DNA from 2 places in the Bacillus sp. LQ16 genome. Region 1 is predicted to be linked to the other one. Evidence: a T-box and tRNA genes for the amino acid it is inferred to sense, from the RefSeq annotation. Region 1 holds a T-box; the other holds one or more tRNA genes.
The links. The T-box of region 1 lies ahead of asnS (asparagine--tRNA ligase). A T-box ahead of a tRNA ligase gene usually reads a tRNA of that ligase, here a tRNA-Asn.
Positions count from the first base shown of each region.

Region 1 (10,272 bases):
CTCATCCATTACTGGAATGTGAAGGCCAGATTGCGCCATTAATACACAAATACCAACCGTTTTCAGCGTAACTGTTTTACCACCTGTATTCGGTCCTGTAATAACAATTGTTGTGAAATCTTTACCTAGCATAATGTTATTTGGCACAATAATTTCTGGATCGATTAGCGGGTGACGAGCTTGTCTTAAATCCATATAACGCTCGTTATTTACGATTGGTTTCGTTGCTTTAATTCGCTTCGCATAAAAAGCTTTCGCAAAGATGAAATCAAGATTTGCAACTACTTCTACGTTTGATAAAACGATATCGGCTTCTACTGCCACTTCTTCTGTTAACATTAATAAGATGCGTTCAATTTCTTGTTTTTCTTTCACACGTGCTTCTTGTAGTGCATTATTTAATTCTACAATTACTTGTGGTTCAATAAATAATGTTTGTCCAGAAGCAGATTGGTCGTGAACAATACCGCCATATACGCCGCGGTATTCTTGTTTTACTGGGATTACGTAACGTTCATTACGAATTGTTACAATCGAGTCAGACAGCATCTTTTGCGCGTTTGAAGAACGTGTCATATTTTCTAACTTTTCACGAATACGGCTTTCTGCAGTACGAATTTGAGTACGAATACCACGCAGTTTATCACTCGCGCTATCGACTACTTCACCGCCATCACCGATGCAATTTGTAATTTTCTTTTCTAACTCATATAAAGATACAATTTGAGCGACATGAGTTTCTAAAATCGGAAGCTCGACACCGTTATCAGCCATATCTTCAATAAAACGTTTCATATTACGACTACCATACATCGTATTCGCAATATCAAGTAGTTCATTGGGGCTTAACATACTTCCAATCTTTGCACGCTTCACATTTGAGCGAATATCCGTAATGCCACCTAATGGTGCACTACCTTTTAAACGAATGACTTTCGCTGCTTCATCCGTTGTATCTTGCATTTCCACAATTTCTTCAAAATCAGTGCTCGGCACTAAATTCTTCACTTTATCACGGCCAAGTGAAGAGGCTGTATGTTCAAGTAATTGTTCTTTTACTTTATTGTATTCTAATACACGCAACGTTCTTTCTAACATGTTGCAGGTCCCCCTTGTGTTACTTATTACGTTTAATATAGTCTAATAAACGTTCAATATCCCATGTGTTAATCACGTTATCTTTTTGAATCCAACCTTTACGTGCTGCAGCTACACCTGTTTCCATATCTTCTAACATTTCAAGTGTATGAGCATCCGTATTAATCGCTACTTTTACACCAGCATCTTGTGCTTGTTTTAATAATTTCGCGCTTAAATCTAGACGGTTCGGATTCGCATTTAATTCTAAAACTGTATTTGTCTCTTTTGCGAGTTTAATTAATAAATCTGTATCTACATCATAACCCTCACGGCGCCCGAGAAGACGTCCTGTCGGATGGGCAATCATTGTGACATGTTTATTCTCAAGTGCAGTACGCAGACGTTTCATAATCGTTTCACGGTCTTGTGAGAAGCTAGAGTGAATCGCTCCAATGACATAGTCTAATTCTTCTAATACTTCATCATCAAAATCAAGCGAGGCATCTGGTAAAATGTCCATTTCAATTCCGCGTAAAATTGTAATGTCTGGATACTTTTCATTCATACGTTCAATTTCTTTCGCTTGCTCACGAAGACGCTCTTTCGTTAAACCATTCGCTACTTTCAAGTATTGCGAGTGATCAGTAATCGCCATAAACTTGTATCCACGAGCACGGCACGCTTGTACCATTTCTTCAATAGAAAAAGCACCGTCACTCCAAGTTGTATGCATATGTAAATCACCTTGTATATCGGAAAACTGAATTAAGTTTGGATACTCTTTAATTAATTCAATTTCTTTTCCATCTTCACGCACTTCTGGCGGAATAAATGGCAGACCGAAATGAGCGAAGAAGTCTTCTTCAGTCTCAAATGTTTTCACTTCACCTGTTTCCAAGTTCTCTACACCGTACTCACTAATTTTCTCGCCTTTATCTTTTGCGATTTGACGCATTTTTACGTTATGGTCCTTTGATCCTGTGAAATGGTGAAGAGTTGTAATAAACTCTTCTGGTTTTACTAAACGAAAATCAATTGAAATATCATATTCATATTGAAGACGGACAGAAACTTTCGTATCTCCACTCGCGATTACTTCAATCATATTATCGAATTGTAGTAAATGCTCACGTACCGCTGCTGGTTCTGTCGTTGCAATGATAAAATCTAAATCTTTCACTGTCTCACGAACACGGCGTAAGCTACCAGCGCGAGAGAAACGAATGACTTCAGCAACATTCGACAATTTCTCCTCTATTTCCCCGGCAATAGGCAATACCATCGCAATTGGTAAACGCTCTGGACGAGAGCCTACTTGATCGATTGCTTCTAATATTTTCTCTTCTGTCTTCTTACCGAAACCTGCTAAAGCCTGTACTTTATTTTCCTCACAAACAGCTTTTAGCGATTCCATATCAACAACACCAAGTTCTTTATATAACTTAGCCACCTTTTTACCACCAAGTCCTGGTAGTTTTAATAACGGCAATAAGCTACTAGGTACTTCTTTCTCAAGTTCTTGCAATACTTCAGATGTTCCCGATTCTATATATTCTTGAATAACGGCTGCTGTTCCTTTTCCGATCCCTGGAATCTTTGTGAAATCTTCAATTTCAGAAAGACTACGATCGTCACTTTCTAATGCTGCTGCCGCTTTACGAAATGCAGATATTTTAAATGGATTCGCACCCTTTAGTTCCATAAAAAGCCCGATTGTCTCTAATAATTTGATAACTTGTTTTTTATTTACTTTCATCATTGCCCCGCCTTTCTTTCATAGAAAAAAACTTCTCTTTCCGAAAAAAGAGAAGTTATACTCTGCTACCTGTCTGCCATAGTTCCTTCACCTTTTCAGATAGAATCGGTGTATCGTCTACAATTATTTTGCTAATTGATGATTTTTGTAATGGTGTTTGTACTTGTTCAATCGGAAGAATATTTCCAATGATAATTAAGACAAACAAAATAATATATACTTCTAAAAATCCGAGGATTGCCCCCGCAAACGCATTTACTTGCTTTAAAACCGGTATTTCTGCAAACATATTTAACAAATTACCAAGTAATGAAAGTGCAATTTTAGTGATAATAAACAATATGATAAACGCAAGCGCTTGATAAAATACTGTCTCAATATTATTTGCATCAATCCATTCTGGAACAGATACGTTTTTATCAAATGGATACGGAATAAATTTCGCAAGTGCTGGCGCTAAATCTTTACAGTACCAGTATGCAACAAGGTATGCGATAATAAAGCTTGTTAACTTTACAAGTTGCAGAATAAACCCTCTGCGTAAGCCGAGGAAAAATCCCATAACAAGCAGTAAAATGATAATAATATCAATCATGTTATTCCATTCCTTTTTTTGTCATACTTTCTTTCAATTTCTCATGTTCTTCTTTTAATTTTATGTAATCGTGTATGACGTTTACCGCCGTCAATACCGCTAGTCTACTCGTGTCAAGCGAAGGATTCTTGGCATTGAGTTCGCGCATTTTATCATCCACAATCGCTGCTACCATGCGGATATGACTTGTACTTTCATCGCCAACAACTGAATATTGCTGACCATAGATTTCTACATTAATTCGACTTTTCTTTCCCTTTTGTTGTGACAACTCACCGGCCTCCAATCACGTACAGAATCCTAAAGTTTATCATACCATGAACCTTCATAATATGGAAACAGAAAGAACAATCCGATATGATAAAAATAACAATATAAAAAAAGGGGCGACCATTATGTCAAATTCTATCGTAATTCAAACAAATTCTACAGTAATTGAAGACATGAAACAACAATATAAACATTCGCTTAGCCCAAAAATTCCACAAGGCGGAATCTTCATGGCAAAGGTACCATCTTGCACAATTACAGCGTATAAATCTGGAAAAGTAATGTTCCAAGGAGGCCGCGCTGAAGCAGAAGCTTCTCGTTGGCAAACTGTCTCTCAAACACCGAAAACAGCTGTAAAAAAATCTGTCGATTCCCATCGTTATGCGCCGCCCGCTTCCATCGGTACAATGTCTATTGTAGGGTCTGATGAAGTTGGTACGGGAGATTTCTTTGGACCGATGACAGTCGTTGCTGTATATGTGGATGCAGAGCAAATCCCACTGCTAAAAGAACTTGGTGTAAAAGACTCTAAAAACTTAAATGACGATCAAATTACTGCCATTGCGAAACAACTTCTACACGTTGTTCCTTACAGCTCTCTTGTCCTTCATAATGAAAAATATAACGAGCTATTTGATAAAGGAAACAATCAAGGTAAGTTAAAAGCTTTACTACACAATAAAGCTATTACAAACTTATTAGCTAAAATGGCACCTACAAAACCTGAAGGCGTCTTAATCGATCAATTCACACAACCTGATACATACTATAAATATTTAGCAAAACAAAAACAGGTACAGCGTGAAAATGTTTATTTCGCTACGAAAGGTGAAAGCGTCCATTTAGCAGTAGCCGCTGCTTCTATTTTAGCTCGCTACTCATTCGTAAAACAGTTTGACGAACTAAGTAAAAAAGCTGGTATGCCACTTCCAAAAGGTGCTGGTAAACAAGTTGATATCGCCGCTGCTAAATTAATTCAAAAGCTTGGTAAAGAACGATTACCTGAGTTTGTGAAACTGCATTTTGCTAATACAGAGAAGGCGTTTCGCTTATTAAAATAGTATCGACAAAAACAGGAGCCTACAAACTCCTGTTTTTTGTTTCACCCTACTATTGTCCTTGTAATTATGTCACAACATAAATATACATATTATTAAAATTAAAGAAGATAATTCCTATTACTATTTCTATAAATGATTCTAAACATCTTACTAGGTAATCCCATGAAAGACAATTCAAAATTAGGGAGAATATCCAACTATTAAGTGAGCAACAGGAGTTCCAAAATTTAATCGAAAGATATGGTAGATCATTCCTATTAAATTTTCGGATTCGAAAATTTATCGTGAAACACGATGCACAACAAGCTACAACACTTCTGTGAGGAATTTGAATTCATGATTAGAAGAAAAGGATTGTTTACATAAGGAGGGAATTCATATGGACGCTGTGAAAGTTAAAAAATTATTATATGTTTTCATACACCTCGTAGTTCCACTTTCTTACTTCATTATTTCTACTGTTTGGGGCACTTTCTTCACTACTAAATCCACATTCGAAAACATATCTGATAGCCTTAGCGTTATGGCCATCTATTACGTGTTCATAAGTTTACTGTGGTTTTTCTATTTCGATCGATTAGACAAAGACATAAATAAGATTACAAAAGAAATTAACGATAATATGATGTAACACATAACAAAGGAGAGCCCTTAAGACTCTCCTTTGTTATATTAGCTTCGTTTCTGCTTCTTATTAGATGAAGGTACTTTATGAGAACCTGTTTCATGTGTCGTCGTTCCTTGTCCTTCTACTTCTGGAGAACCTAGGCCCGATCTTGAATGATCTTTTTTTACTTTTTTACTCATTTATATTCACCCCTTCGCGTTACTTTTTGCTACAGGGTAATAAACTATGCAAAATAAAAAGCGAGAGGAAATCCTCTCGCTTTTTTCACATTTTAGAACTCAGAAGAACCTGGAGTTCTTGGGAATGGAATTACGTCACGGATGTTAGCCATACCAGTGATGTACATTAGGAAGCGCTCGAAACCTAGACCGAATCCAGCGTGTTTTGTACCGCCGTATTTTCTAAGTTCTAAGTACCACCAGTAGTCCTCTTCGTTCATACCTAATTCTTTAATTCTGTCTACTAAAACGTCCATTCTTTCTTCACGTTGACTTCCGCCGATTAATTCGCCGATGCCAGGAACTAGAAGGTCAGTAGCAGCTACTGTTTTTCCATCTTCATTCATACGCATGTAGAACGCTTTAATGTCTTTCGGGTAGTCAGTTACGAATACAGGGCGTTTGAAGATCTCTTCTGATAAGTATCTTTCATGCTCTGTTTGTAAGTCAATACCCCATTCTACTGGGTATTTGAAGTCAGCACCTGATTCTTGAAGTACTTTAATTGCTTCTGTATATGTGATGCGACCGAAGTCAGAGTTAATCACGTTGTTCATACGCTCTAGAACTGTTTTATCAACGAAACTGTTGAAGAAGTCCATTTCTTCTGGTGCATGCTCTAATACATATTTCATTGCATATTTCAGCATATCTTCTGTAAGATCCATTACATCGCCTAACTCAGCGAATGCAATCTCAGGCTCAACCATCCAGAACTCAGCAGCGTGGCGAGTTGTGTTTGAGTTTTCCGCACGGAATGTAGGTCCGAATGTATATACATCACGGAATGCTAATGCATACGCTTCAGCGTTCAGCTGTCCACTTACTGTTAAGTTTGTTTCTTTACCGAAGAAGTCTTTTGATTCATCAACTTGTCCGTCTTCACCTTTTGGTACGTTGTTTAAATCTTGTGTTGTTACGCGGAACATTTCGCCAGCACCTTCTGTATCACTACCAGTGATGATTGGTGTGTGAACATGTACAAATCCACGCTCTTGGAAGAACTGATGAATCGCAAATGCTGCGATAGAACGTACGCGGAACGTTGCAGAGAATGCATTTGTTCTTGGACGTAAGTGAGCGATTGTACGTAAGTATTCAAACGTATGACGCTTCTTTTGAAGTGGGTAATCAGAATCTGATAAGCCCTCGATATCAATTTTTTCTGCTTTAATTTCAAATGGTTGCTTCGCCCCAGGCGTTGCAATTACTTTACCTTCTACTTTCACTGAAGAGCTAAGTGGAAGCTTTGCAATTTCTTTAAAGTTCTCTAATTCTGTATCGAAAACGATTTGAACGCTTTTGAAGAAGCTACCGTCGTTTAATTCGATGAAACCAAATGCTTTTGAATCACGTAAGTTACGAATCCACCCTGATACTTGTACTGTTTGACCTGCATACTTTTCTGTATCTCTATACAGACTTTTTACTAATGTGTTTTCCATAGTGAAATTCTCCTTTGCTGATATATTTAAATACAAAAAAACCTTTCATCCATAAAGGGACGAAAGGTTAAACTTCGCGGTACCACCCAATTTGTCATAAAGACCAACTTTAACTCGTATGTAATACATACTTCCCGGTTTGTAACAGGCCGGATTCCCGTCTAAGTCTACTCTTGAATACAAGATTCAATTTCGGTTAGCAACTCCAAGGTGTTCTTCACATATACCGCCTCATCAGGCTCTCACCGCCCCTGACTCGCTTTGGATTATAGTATATACTACTTTTCCTTATCATCGTCTTTCATTTTGTTAAACTAAAATTAATGTACTACATTCGAGAGAAAGATGCAAGATGCCAGAAAATATATAAGCGATTTTTGTAATATATCGACTTACCGACATCTTTCGACGATTGTGCAATAAAAAAATTGCCGGAATGAATCCGGCAATTTTCTAATTACTTACGTAACTCCGCACCAAATTTCTCTTCTACCGTTGTTAATACACGGTTATGTGCTTCTGTTACTTCTTCGTCTGTTAACGTACGTTCTGCATCGAAGTAAGTCATAGAGAATGCAAGTGATTTCTTGCCTTCTTCCATTTTTTCACCTTCGTATAAGTCGAATAGTGTTACGTCTTTCAGAAGTTCTCCGCCAGCTTCAGCAATGACTTGCTTCATTTCACCAGCTTTTGTTTCTTTTGTTACTACAACAGCCATGTCACGTGTCATAGATGGGAAACGCGGAATTGCTGAGTAGTAAGTTTCTTCAGCGTCTGCACCGAATACTTTTACAAGAGATAGTTCAAATACGAATGTATTTTTCACATCTAATTGTTTTTCTGCTTCTGGGTGCAATTGACCGATGAAACCAATTACTTCGCCATCTAATACGATGTCAGCTGTACGGCCTGGGTGCATACCTTCACGTTTTGCTGGTGCATATGTGATTTGGTTTGAAACGCCAAGTACGTCAAATAGTCCTTCTAGTACACCTTTCATAACGAAGAAGTCTACTACTTTCTTCTCACCTTGCCATGCATGGTGAAGGGCAAGACCTGTCATAACACCTGCAAGGTGTTGTTCTTCTTTCGGAAGTTCTCCTGCTTCTGTTGGTAAGAAGATAGAACCTACTTCGTATAAAGCAACGCTGTCGTTTTTACGAGCAACATTGTATGAAACTGCTTCTAGCAATTGTGGCACTAAGCTTAAACGAAGTTGGCTACGCTCTTCGCTCATTGGAAGCGCAAGGTTTACAGGTGCTTTTTCGTTTGGCTCAACCATGTATTGTTTCGCTTTGTCAGCGCTTGTTAATGAATACGTGATTGCTTCATATAAACCAGCACCCTCTAAGAAGCGACGTACTTTACGACGTTTCGTTTGTGCTGATGTTAATTTACCACGAGTCATCGTTCCAGAAGGTAATGTAACTGGAATGTGGTCATAACCGTATAGACGGCCCACTTCTTCTACTAAGTCTTCTGAAATTGTAATATCAGGACGACGTGCTGGTACATTTACATGGAATGTTCCTTCTACTTCTGTGAATGGGAATTTCAAGTTTGTAAACATTGTACCCATTTCACTCGCAGAAATATTTGTACCTAATACACGGTTTACTTTTTCAGCAGTAACAGATACTGTACGCTCTTGTACTTGTAAGTTGTCAGCTTCTACTACACCTTCAAGCGCTTCACCGCCAGCATATTTCGCCATTAAAGCAGCTGCGTGTTGAATTGCTTCAAATGTACGTGTTGGGTCGATTCCTTTTTCGAAACGTGCACTTGATTCACTACGAAGACCTAAGTCTTTTGATGTACGACGCACTGTTTGACCTGCAAAGTATGCAGACTCAATTAGAACGTTTACTGTCTCATTTGTAACTTCAGAATCCGCTCCGCCCATTACACCAGCAACAGCTAAAGCTTTTGTTCCGTTTGTAATTACAAGGTGGTGGCTTTGTAATGTACGCTCTTGATCATCTAACGTTTCAATTTTTTCGCCTTCTTTTGCAAGACGAACAACGATTTCTTTTGAACCTAATTTATCGTAATCGAATGCATGTAACGGTTGACCGTATTCCATTAAAATGTAGTTTGTAATATCAACTACGTTGCTAATTGGACGAATGCCAGCTGCCATAAGGCGAGTTTGCATCCACATTGGTGATGGACCAATCTTTACGTTTTTAACCATTTTTGCAATGTATAATGGGTTTTCTTCTTTCGCTTCTACACTTACAGAAATATAATCAGAAGTTTTTTCTGCTATTTCTTGTAATTCGATAGCTGGAAGTTTTACTTCTCGCCCGTAAATAGCAGCCACTTCATATGCAACACCTAACATGTTTAAGCAATCTGCACGGTTTGGTGTTAAACCAAGCTCAAGTACTTCATCGTGTAAGTTTAAAATTTCAAGTGCATCTGCACCAACTTCAGCGTCACTTGGGAAGATGAAGATACCATCTGCATATTCTTTTGAAACTAACTTTCCATCAATGCCAAGCTCTTGAAGAGCACAAACCATACCGTGAGAAGCTTCACCACGTAGTTTTGCTTTTTTAATTTTGAAGTTACCAGGAAGTACAGCACCAACTTTTGCAACTGGTACTTTTAAACCTTTTGCAATGTTAGCAGCTCCACAAATAATTTGAACTGGCTCTTCTTCACCGATATCGATTAAGCATTTGCTTAATTTATCAGCTTCTGGGTGTTTTTCACATTCTAATACGTGACCAACTACAACACCTTTTACACCTTTATTTAATACTTCAACGCCTTCTACTTCAATACCACTTTTCGTGATTTTGTCTGCTAGTTCTTGTGCTGTTACATCTTTAATATCTACATACTCTTGTAACCAACGATATGATACGAACATATTTATCCTCTCCTTCCCTTACGCTCGTTTGAATTGTTGTAAGAAACGTACATCATTTGTATAGAAATGACGAATGTCATCTACGCCGTATTTCAACATTGCGATACGCTCTGCGCCCATACCGAATGCGAAACCTTGATATTCTTTTGAATCATAACCAGCCATTTCAAGTACGTTCGGGTGAACCATACCTGCGCCTAAAATTTCAATCCAGCCAGTTCCTTTACAAGTGCCGCAACCTTTGCCATGACACATCATACAAGAAATATCCATCTCTACAGATGGCTCTGTGAATGGGAAGAAACTTGGACGAAGACGGATTTCACGATCTTCACCGAACA
Region 1 is NZ_CM173491.1:4,435,999-4,446,270, forward strand. It holds gene AC3EMB_RS22390 (endonuclease MutS2) at 1-1,098, opposite strand, end outside; gene polX (DNA polymerase/3'-5' exonuclease PolX) at 1,118-2,836, opposite strand; gene AC3EMB_RS22400 (CvpA family protein) at 2,892-3,431, opposite strand; gene zapA (cell division protein ZapA) at 3,433-3,702, opposite strand; gene rnhC (ribonuclease HIII) at 3,827-4,762, shown strand; partial or broken gene AC3EMB_RS22415 (hypothetical protein) at 4,895-5,128, shown strand; gene AC3EMB_RS22420 (hypothetical protein) at 5,142-5,393, shown strand; gene AC3EMB_RS22425 (YuzL family protein) at 5,435-5,569, opposite strand; gene asnS (asparagine--tRNA ligase) at 5,662-7,053, opposite strand; T-box leader at 7,106-7,357, opposite strand; gene pheT (phenylalanine--tRNA ligase subunit beta) at 7,511-9,931, opposite strand; gene pheS (phenylalanine--tRNA ligase subunit alpha) at 9,950-10,272, opposite strand, start outside.

Region 2 (6,480 bases), 1.7 Mb from region 1:
AACAAAAAATTAAAGTTATACAATATATACATTCTATTTTAGAACATAAAACTCCAATTAATTGTTTAAAAAGGAATCATTATCCTCAAAAAATTTATTTTTATATTGATTTCATATTACATTTATGTGAATACACCCACTATATTATATCTTTATACTATAATAAAATTACAACTATACAACTAGAGGAGGTCTCTATTCCATGAATATGAAAGCTACTGCTTTAACAGCAACTACTGTAGCGATTGCTTCTTTACTTCCTTCTATGGGTGAAACAAATGTACAAAAAGCAAACGCTGAACAATTATCTAATGTTAAAACTGGGTATGTCAAAGTCGATCAAGTAGCATTACATACAGAAGATAACGTAAAGAGCACATCAATTGATACAATTCGCTTTAATACAAAAGTGAACATCCTTGAAACAACTAATGGTTGGTATAAAGTATCTGTTCATAATAAAGTAGGTTATGTACAAAAAGATGCTATTTTACTAAAAAACAAACTTCAATCTAATGATCAATACATCGTCAATGCTAATGCATTAAACGTTCGCTCTGAACCTAATTTAGAATCTTCCATTTTAGATGTATTACCAAATGGCAAGTTTATTACCGTTCAAGAAGATCAAGGCGAATGGTATAAAATATCACATAATGGCCAAACGGGTTACGTACAAAAAGCATTCATCTCTAATGGTTCACAACCCTTAGTAAAAGGAATCACCGTTCAAAATAATACAAAATATACTGTTGCAACACCTAATCTGAATGTACGTAGCAACACTAGTACAAGTAGCGCTCTACTCGGTTCATTACAAAACGGTACACAAGTACAAGTAGTAGAAACTGTAGGAACTTGGTATAAAATTCGTTTTGGCACAGGATACGGATATGTAGCAAAACACTATGTAGTACAAAATCAACCACAGGCTAAAACAGATCAGCCTTCATCTATTCCAGCTGCTTTCAAATTCCCTGCTCAAGGAAGAATTAGCTCAACCTTTGATATACGATGGGAACAAATGCATTATGGTATAGATATTGCTGCTCCAGGGAACGTCTCTATCCAAGCTGCTGCTGCAGGTAAAGTTGTGAAATCTTATTATTCAGCTAGCTATGGCAATGTTGTGTTCATTGCGCATCAAATCAATGGGAAATTATATACAACTGTTTATGCTCATATGAAGGATCGCACTGTACAAACTGGTGATCAAGTACAAGCTGGACAATTAGTAGGTCATATGGGCAACACAGGTCATTCATACGGGCAACATCTTCATTTTGAATTACATAATGGAGAATGGAATTTTGAAAAAACAAATGCAGTAAATCCACTGCCATATTTAGTTAGGTAAATTGTATGCCACGCAATATACCTCTTATAATTGAATACGCAGCCTTTTTAGGTTTAATCTGTTGTTTAATCATTTACAATACAAACATTGTATTTTTATCTATTATTATTGCTTTTGTTGCATTAGAAATTATGATGGAATCATTTCAAGTGCAACTAAAACAAAAAATTGCCCATATTTATAACGCTATATTTCTTTTGAGTGCTCTCATAACAAATATAATTAGTAATGGCTTTTATTTATCTACTGTATTTCCAGTATTCTTTATGGCTGTTTTATTATTTGTAGCTAGATATATTAATGTCCCTTATAACCAAAAACAAAAACAAGAACAAGAAGCTTAGAAAGAGGAGACACTGTGTACCAATCTTTCAAAGATGCTCCAATAAAATACATATTGCATTTGTATAAGAAAGCCAATACTTTTTTTGGTATACAAGGAAGTTATACTGCACAACTTCTCCTATATGGAATGTTGTTTCTTGTTTTAATCACTTTCTCCTTGTTTTACTAACAAAAAAGGATCTCACATAAACTGGAGATCCTTTTTAATTTATATTAATTTTTCATATCGAAAATATTGTTTATCCACAAGCATATTTTTCATAAATAAAGCTCAGATTATATTTTTTCTCTAAGCTCATTCGTTGTTCGTCATCGCACCAATAGAAAAGAATATCATGAATCGTTGCGTAACGCTTATTTTTAAGAAATAGCCTAAAGAATGATGGTAAACAATCATGTAATTGTATAAATATATAATTGCGTAGTGTTTCTTCTTTATATTCAATGCCCTTACAAATATACAGTAATTCTTCACAATAATATGCATGCTGTGGAACTTGTATCATCTCGAAAAATGGCACATAAGATAGTAGCTTTCCAATAAAATGACCGTATCGATCCATTACTCCTATCGTCATATGCTCCATCATTTCTTTCATTACATATAAATAATCATCTACATGTGTTGTCTTTAATGGGTCTAAGCGATCGGAAATTTGAGATAATACAGCTCTTTGACATGCTAAAACTGCCTGACTAGGTCCATAATATGATAGGAAATCTGTACACTTACGATATTTCCGTAATAAATCATGTGTATATAAATCATATACGAAAGTATTACAATACATTGCTAAACTCATCATATCACTATTTAATTGCTCTTTTGATAATGATTTCGCTCTCTTACACATATAAAAGAATGTAAATTCCAATACTTCTTTATGAGATAATAAATGTTTACAATCGGTTATACATTTCTCATTAAATTTAACTCTATCCCAAATTTCAATATCCCTATCTGTCAATTCACCTATACGATATTTAATAATTAAATAGTTTAAAGCAACTGATTGCGTCAAAAGATCCCATGTTTCATATTCCAATGAAGTATGAACAAACTCAGCTAATCCTTGTGCTATCATAAAAGCATTTGCCTCTTCATACCAACCAATCTCTTGGCATAAGCGAAGAATACGCACTAAAGTTGGAATTTCATCTTTATGAAACTGCGGTAAATTCTTTACTTTATTCATGCCATATACGATAAATGCCGCTAAATTTTCTTCTTTATAAAATTCTTTCTCTTTCCATACTAATATAGTTCGTTCTTTCCCCTCACCTTTTGGGTGACAAGGTACAAGCAAAGAAAATAATTCAGCAAAATTATTTGGTTCTATATATGTATCTGTAACCAAATTCCAATTTGGATCGCCCTGTACAGCCTTCATATAATTCCCCTTCCCTTTTCATCTATGTAGGAAATATTAATTTATTATCGTACCACTAAAAATTAATATTGTTATATTCAAAATCCCTCATAATACTTATATCTATCAGTATATCATCTTTTCTCTTATTAAAAATGAAGAATAACAAATTTAAAAAAACTGTGGAAATTATTAACCATATCCTTATTATATAATGTCTCAGATACATCACGCTAACATATTAGTTTAATCCATATATACTAGAATAATGCATCTGAACTTTATATATAATTTAGCTCTTTATGAGTGACCATTAAAATCTCGGTTAATTAAAGTTTCAATTTACTCTGTACGCTCTGAGATTTCGCTCAAGGCAAATCCAGCTTGATCATCTGCCGATTCCCTTATAGCTAAATCTCCTAGTGCTAACATGCCAATAAGCTGACCACTATCAACTACTGGTAACCGTCTAATTTGATACTGTGCCATTAGCTCTGTAGCTTTTTCAATAGAATCATTTGGAGAAACTGAGATAATATTTGTTGTCATTACATTTGTAATTTTATTAGATCCAGGATGTTTTTCAGCAATCCCTCGAACAACTAAATCTCGATCAGTAACAAGCCCAACAACCTGCTCATTTTCAACAACAGGAATTAACCCAACCGATTCTTCCTTCATTTTTACAGCTGCCTCATATACATTGTCTAGCGGTGTACAATGTACAATATGGGTACTCATTAAGTCTCTAACTCGTGTCATTATTTATTTCCTCCTTTTTATACATACCATAGCTTTTCCAAAATTCCTTTATTTATTTCTGGAAAGTAAAATGATAAAAAGGATCAACAAAATAAAAAAGAGCCAGCATAATGCTGACTCTTTTTTGTATGACCCGTACGGGATTCGAACCCGTGTTACCGCCGTGAAAGGGCGGTGTCTTAACCACTTGACCAACGGGCCATGGCTCCGCAGGTAGGACTCGAACCTACGACCGATCGGTTAACAGCCGATAGCTCTACCACTGAGCTACTGCGGAATAATATATGGTGGGCCTAAATGGACTCGAACCATCGACCTCACGCTTATCAGGCGTGCGCTCTAACCAGCTGAGCTATAGGCCCATATACTTTACAGGGGCAGTAGGAATCGAACCCACACTGGAGGTTTTGGAGACCTCAGTTCTACCTTTAAACTATGCCCCTAAATGATGCCGGCTAGAGGACTTGAACCCCCAACCTACTGATTACAAGTCAGTTGCTCTACCAATTGAGCTAAGCCGGCATAAAAAAATGGTGGCTCGGGACGGAATCGAACCGCCGACACGAGGATTTTCAGTCCTCTGCTCTACCGACTGAGCTACCGAGCCAACATAAATGGCGGTCCCGACCGGGGTCGAACCGGCGATCTCCTGCGTGACAGGCAGGCATGTTAACCACTACACCACGGGACCATTTGGTTGCGGGGACAGGATTTGAACCTGCGACCTTCGGGTTATGAGCCCGACGAGCTACCGTGCTGCTCCACCCCGCGACAATATTAAATTAAAAAATGGAGGAGGTAGAGGGATTCGAACCCCCGCGCGACTCTCGCCGCCTGTCGGTTTTCAAGACCGATCCCTTCAGCCGAACTTGGGTATACCTCCATGAAGGAAAAAAATAAATATTTTATTATTATATGTCTAAACCATTTTTAAAAATGGAGGAGGTAGAGGGATTCGAACCCCCGCGCGATTCTCACCGCCTGTCGGTTTTCAAGACCGATCCCTTCAGCCGAACTTGGGTATACCTCCGAGACATATATTAAATAAAGTGGAGCCTAGCGGGATCGAACCGCTGACCTCCTGCGTGCAAGGCAGGCGCTCTCCCAGCTGAGCTAAGGCCCCATGTTTTTTTGAATATCGGGAAGACAGGATTTGAACCTGCGACCCCCTGGTCCCAAACCAGGTGCTCTACCAAGCTGAGCCACTTCCCGTTAATAAAAGCGCGCCCGAGAGGAGTCGAACCCCTAACCTCTTGATCCGTAGTCAAACGCTCTATCCAATTGAGCTACGGGCGCATATGGTGCCGAGGGCGGGGGTCGAACCCGCACGGTGGTCACCCACCGCAGGATTTTAAGTCCTGTGCGTCTGCCTGTTCCGCCACCCCGGCATGTCATATTGAAAATTGGAGCGGAAGACGGGATTCGAACCCGCGACCCCAACCTTGGCAAGGTTGTATTCTACCACTGAACTACTTCCGCAAGACATGTATGAGTTATTTTATTAAAAGTGCGGGTGAAGGGAGTCGAACCCCCACGCCAAAGGCGCTAGATCCTAAGTCTAGTGCGTCTGCCAATTCCGCCACACCCGCATATTTTATTAAAAATGGTGAGCCATGAAGGATTCGAACCTTCGACCCTCTGATTAAAAGTCAGATGCTCTACCAACTGAGCTAATGGCTCTTAATGGCTGGGCTAGCTGGATTCGAACCAGCGCATGACGGAGTCAAAGTCCGTTGCCTTACCGCTTGGCTATAGCCCATTAATTAAGAATGGTGGAGGGGGGCAGATTCGAACTGCCGAACCCGAAGGAGCGGATTTACAGTCCGCCGCGTTTAGCCACTTCGCTACCCCTCCGACATATATGGTGGAGGATGACGGGATCGAACCGCCGACCCCCTGCTTGTAAGGCAGGTGCTCTCCCAGCTGAGCTAATCCTCCATTTTGCCTGGCAACGTCCTACTCTCACAGGGACAAGGTCCCAACTACCATCGGCGCTAGAGAGCTTAACTTCCGTGTTCGGTATGGGAACGGGTGTGACCTCTCTGCCATCATTACCAGACTGTATTCATTTAAGACAAGAATCATTTTAACTCATTTGCTTTTAAAAGTCAACAAGTTTTTTATATTCTTTCAAAACTAGATAACATTGCTTCATATTATATGGTTAAGTCCTCGATCTATTAGTATTCGTCAGCTCCACATGTCACCATGCTTCCACCTCGAACCTATCAACCTGATCATCTTTCAGGGATCTTACTAGCTTACGCTATGGGAAATCTCATCTTGAGGGGGGCTTCATGCTTAGATGCTTTCAGCACTTATCCCTTCCGCACATAGCTACCCAGCTATGCCCTTGGCAGAACAACTGGTACACCAGCGGTGCGTCCATCCCGGTCCTCTCGTACTAAGGACAGCTCCTCTCAAATTTCCTACGCCCACGACGGATAGGGACCGAACTGTCTCACGACGTTCTGAACCCAGCTCGCGTACCGCTTTAATGGGCGAACAGCCCAACCCTTGGGACCGACTACAGCCCCAGGATGCGATGAGCCGACATCGAGGTGCCAAACCTCCCCGTCGATGTGGACTCTTGGGGGAGATAAGCCTGTTATCCCCGGGGTAGCTTTTATCCGTTGAGCGATGGCC
Region 2 is NZ_CM173491.1:773,130-779,609, reverse strand. It holds gene AC3EMB_RS03930 (SH3 domain-containing protein) at 203-1,357, shown strand; gene AC3EMB_RS03925 (hypothetical protein) at 1,363-1,701, shown strand; gene AC3EMB_RS03920 (DUF3965 domain-containing protein) at 1,942-3,093, opposite strand; gene AC3EMB_RS03915 (CBS domain-containing protein) at 3,415-3,834, opposite strand; tRNA gene AC3EMB_RS03910 (tRNA-Glu) at 3,964-4,035, opposite strand; tRNA gene AC3EMB_RS03905 (tRNA-Asn) at 4,037-4,111, opposite strand; tRNA gene AC3EMB_RS03900 (tRNA-Ile) at 4,120-4,196, opposite strand; tRNA gene AC3EMB_RS03895 (tRNA-Trp) at 4,207-4,277, opposite strand; tRNA gene AC3EMB_RS03890 (tRNA-Thr) at 4,284-4,356, opposite strand; tRNA gene AC3EMB_RS03885 (tRNA-Phe) at 4,366-4,441, opposite strand; tRNA gene AC3EMB_RS03880 (tRNA-Asp) at 4,450-4,525, opposite strand; tRNA gene AC3EMB_RS03875 (tRNA-Met) at 4,529-4,605, opposite strand; tRNA gene AC3EMB_RS03870 (tRNA-Ser) at 4,625-4,717, opposite strand; tRNA gene AC3EMB_RS03865 (tRNA-Ser) at 4,772-4,864, opposite strand; tRNA gene AC3EMB_RS03860 (tRNA-Ala) at 4,885-4,957, opposite strand; tRNA gene AC3EMB_RS03855 (tRNA-Pro) at 4,973-5,046, opposite strand; tRNA gene AC3EMB_RS03850 (tRNA-Arg) at 5,057-5,130, opposite strand; tRNA gene AC3EMB_RS03845 (tRNA-Leu) at 5,134-5,222, opposite strand; tRNA gene AC3EMB_RS03840 (tRNA-Gly) at 5,239-5,313, opposite strand; tRNA gene AC3EMB_RS03835 (tRNA-Leu) at 5,343-5,423, opposite strand; tRNA gene AC3EMB_RS03830 (tRNA-Lys) at 5,439-5,514, opposite strand; tRNA gene AC3EMB_RS03825 (tRNA-Gln) at 5,519-5,593, opposite strand; tRNA gene AC3EMB_RS03820 (tRNA-Tyr) at 5,605-5,688, opposite strand; tRNA gene AC3EMB_RS03815 (tRNA-Val) at 5,697-5,772, opposite strand; rRNA gene rrf (5S ribosomal RNA) at 5,778-5,893, opposite strand; rRNA gene AC3EMB_RS03805 (23S ribosomal RNA) at 5,995-6,480, opposite strand, start outside.
Region 2: it has a tRNA-Asn gene. The T-box ahead of asnS (asparagine--tRNA ligase) is inferred to sense a tRNA for this amino acid. The anticodon was not compared.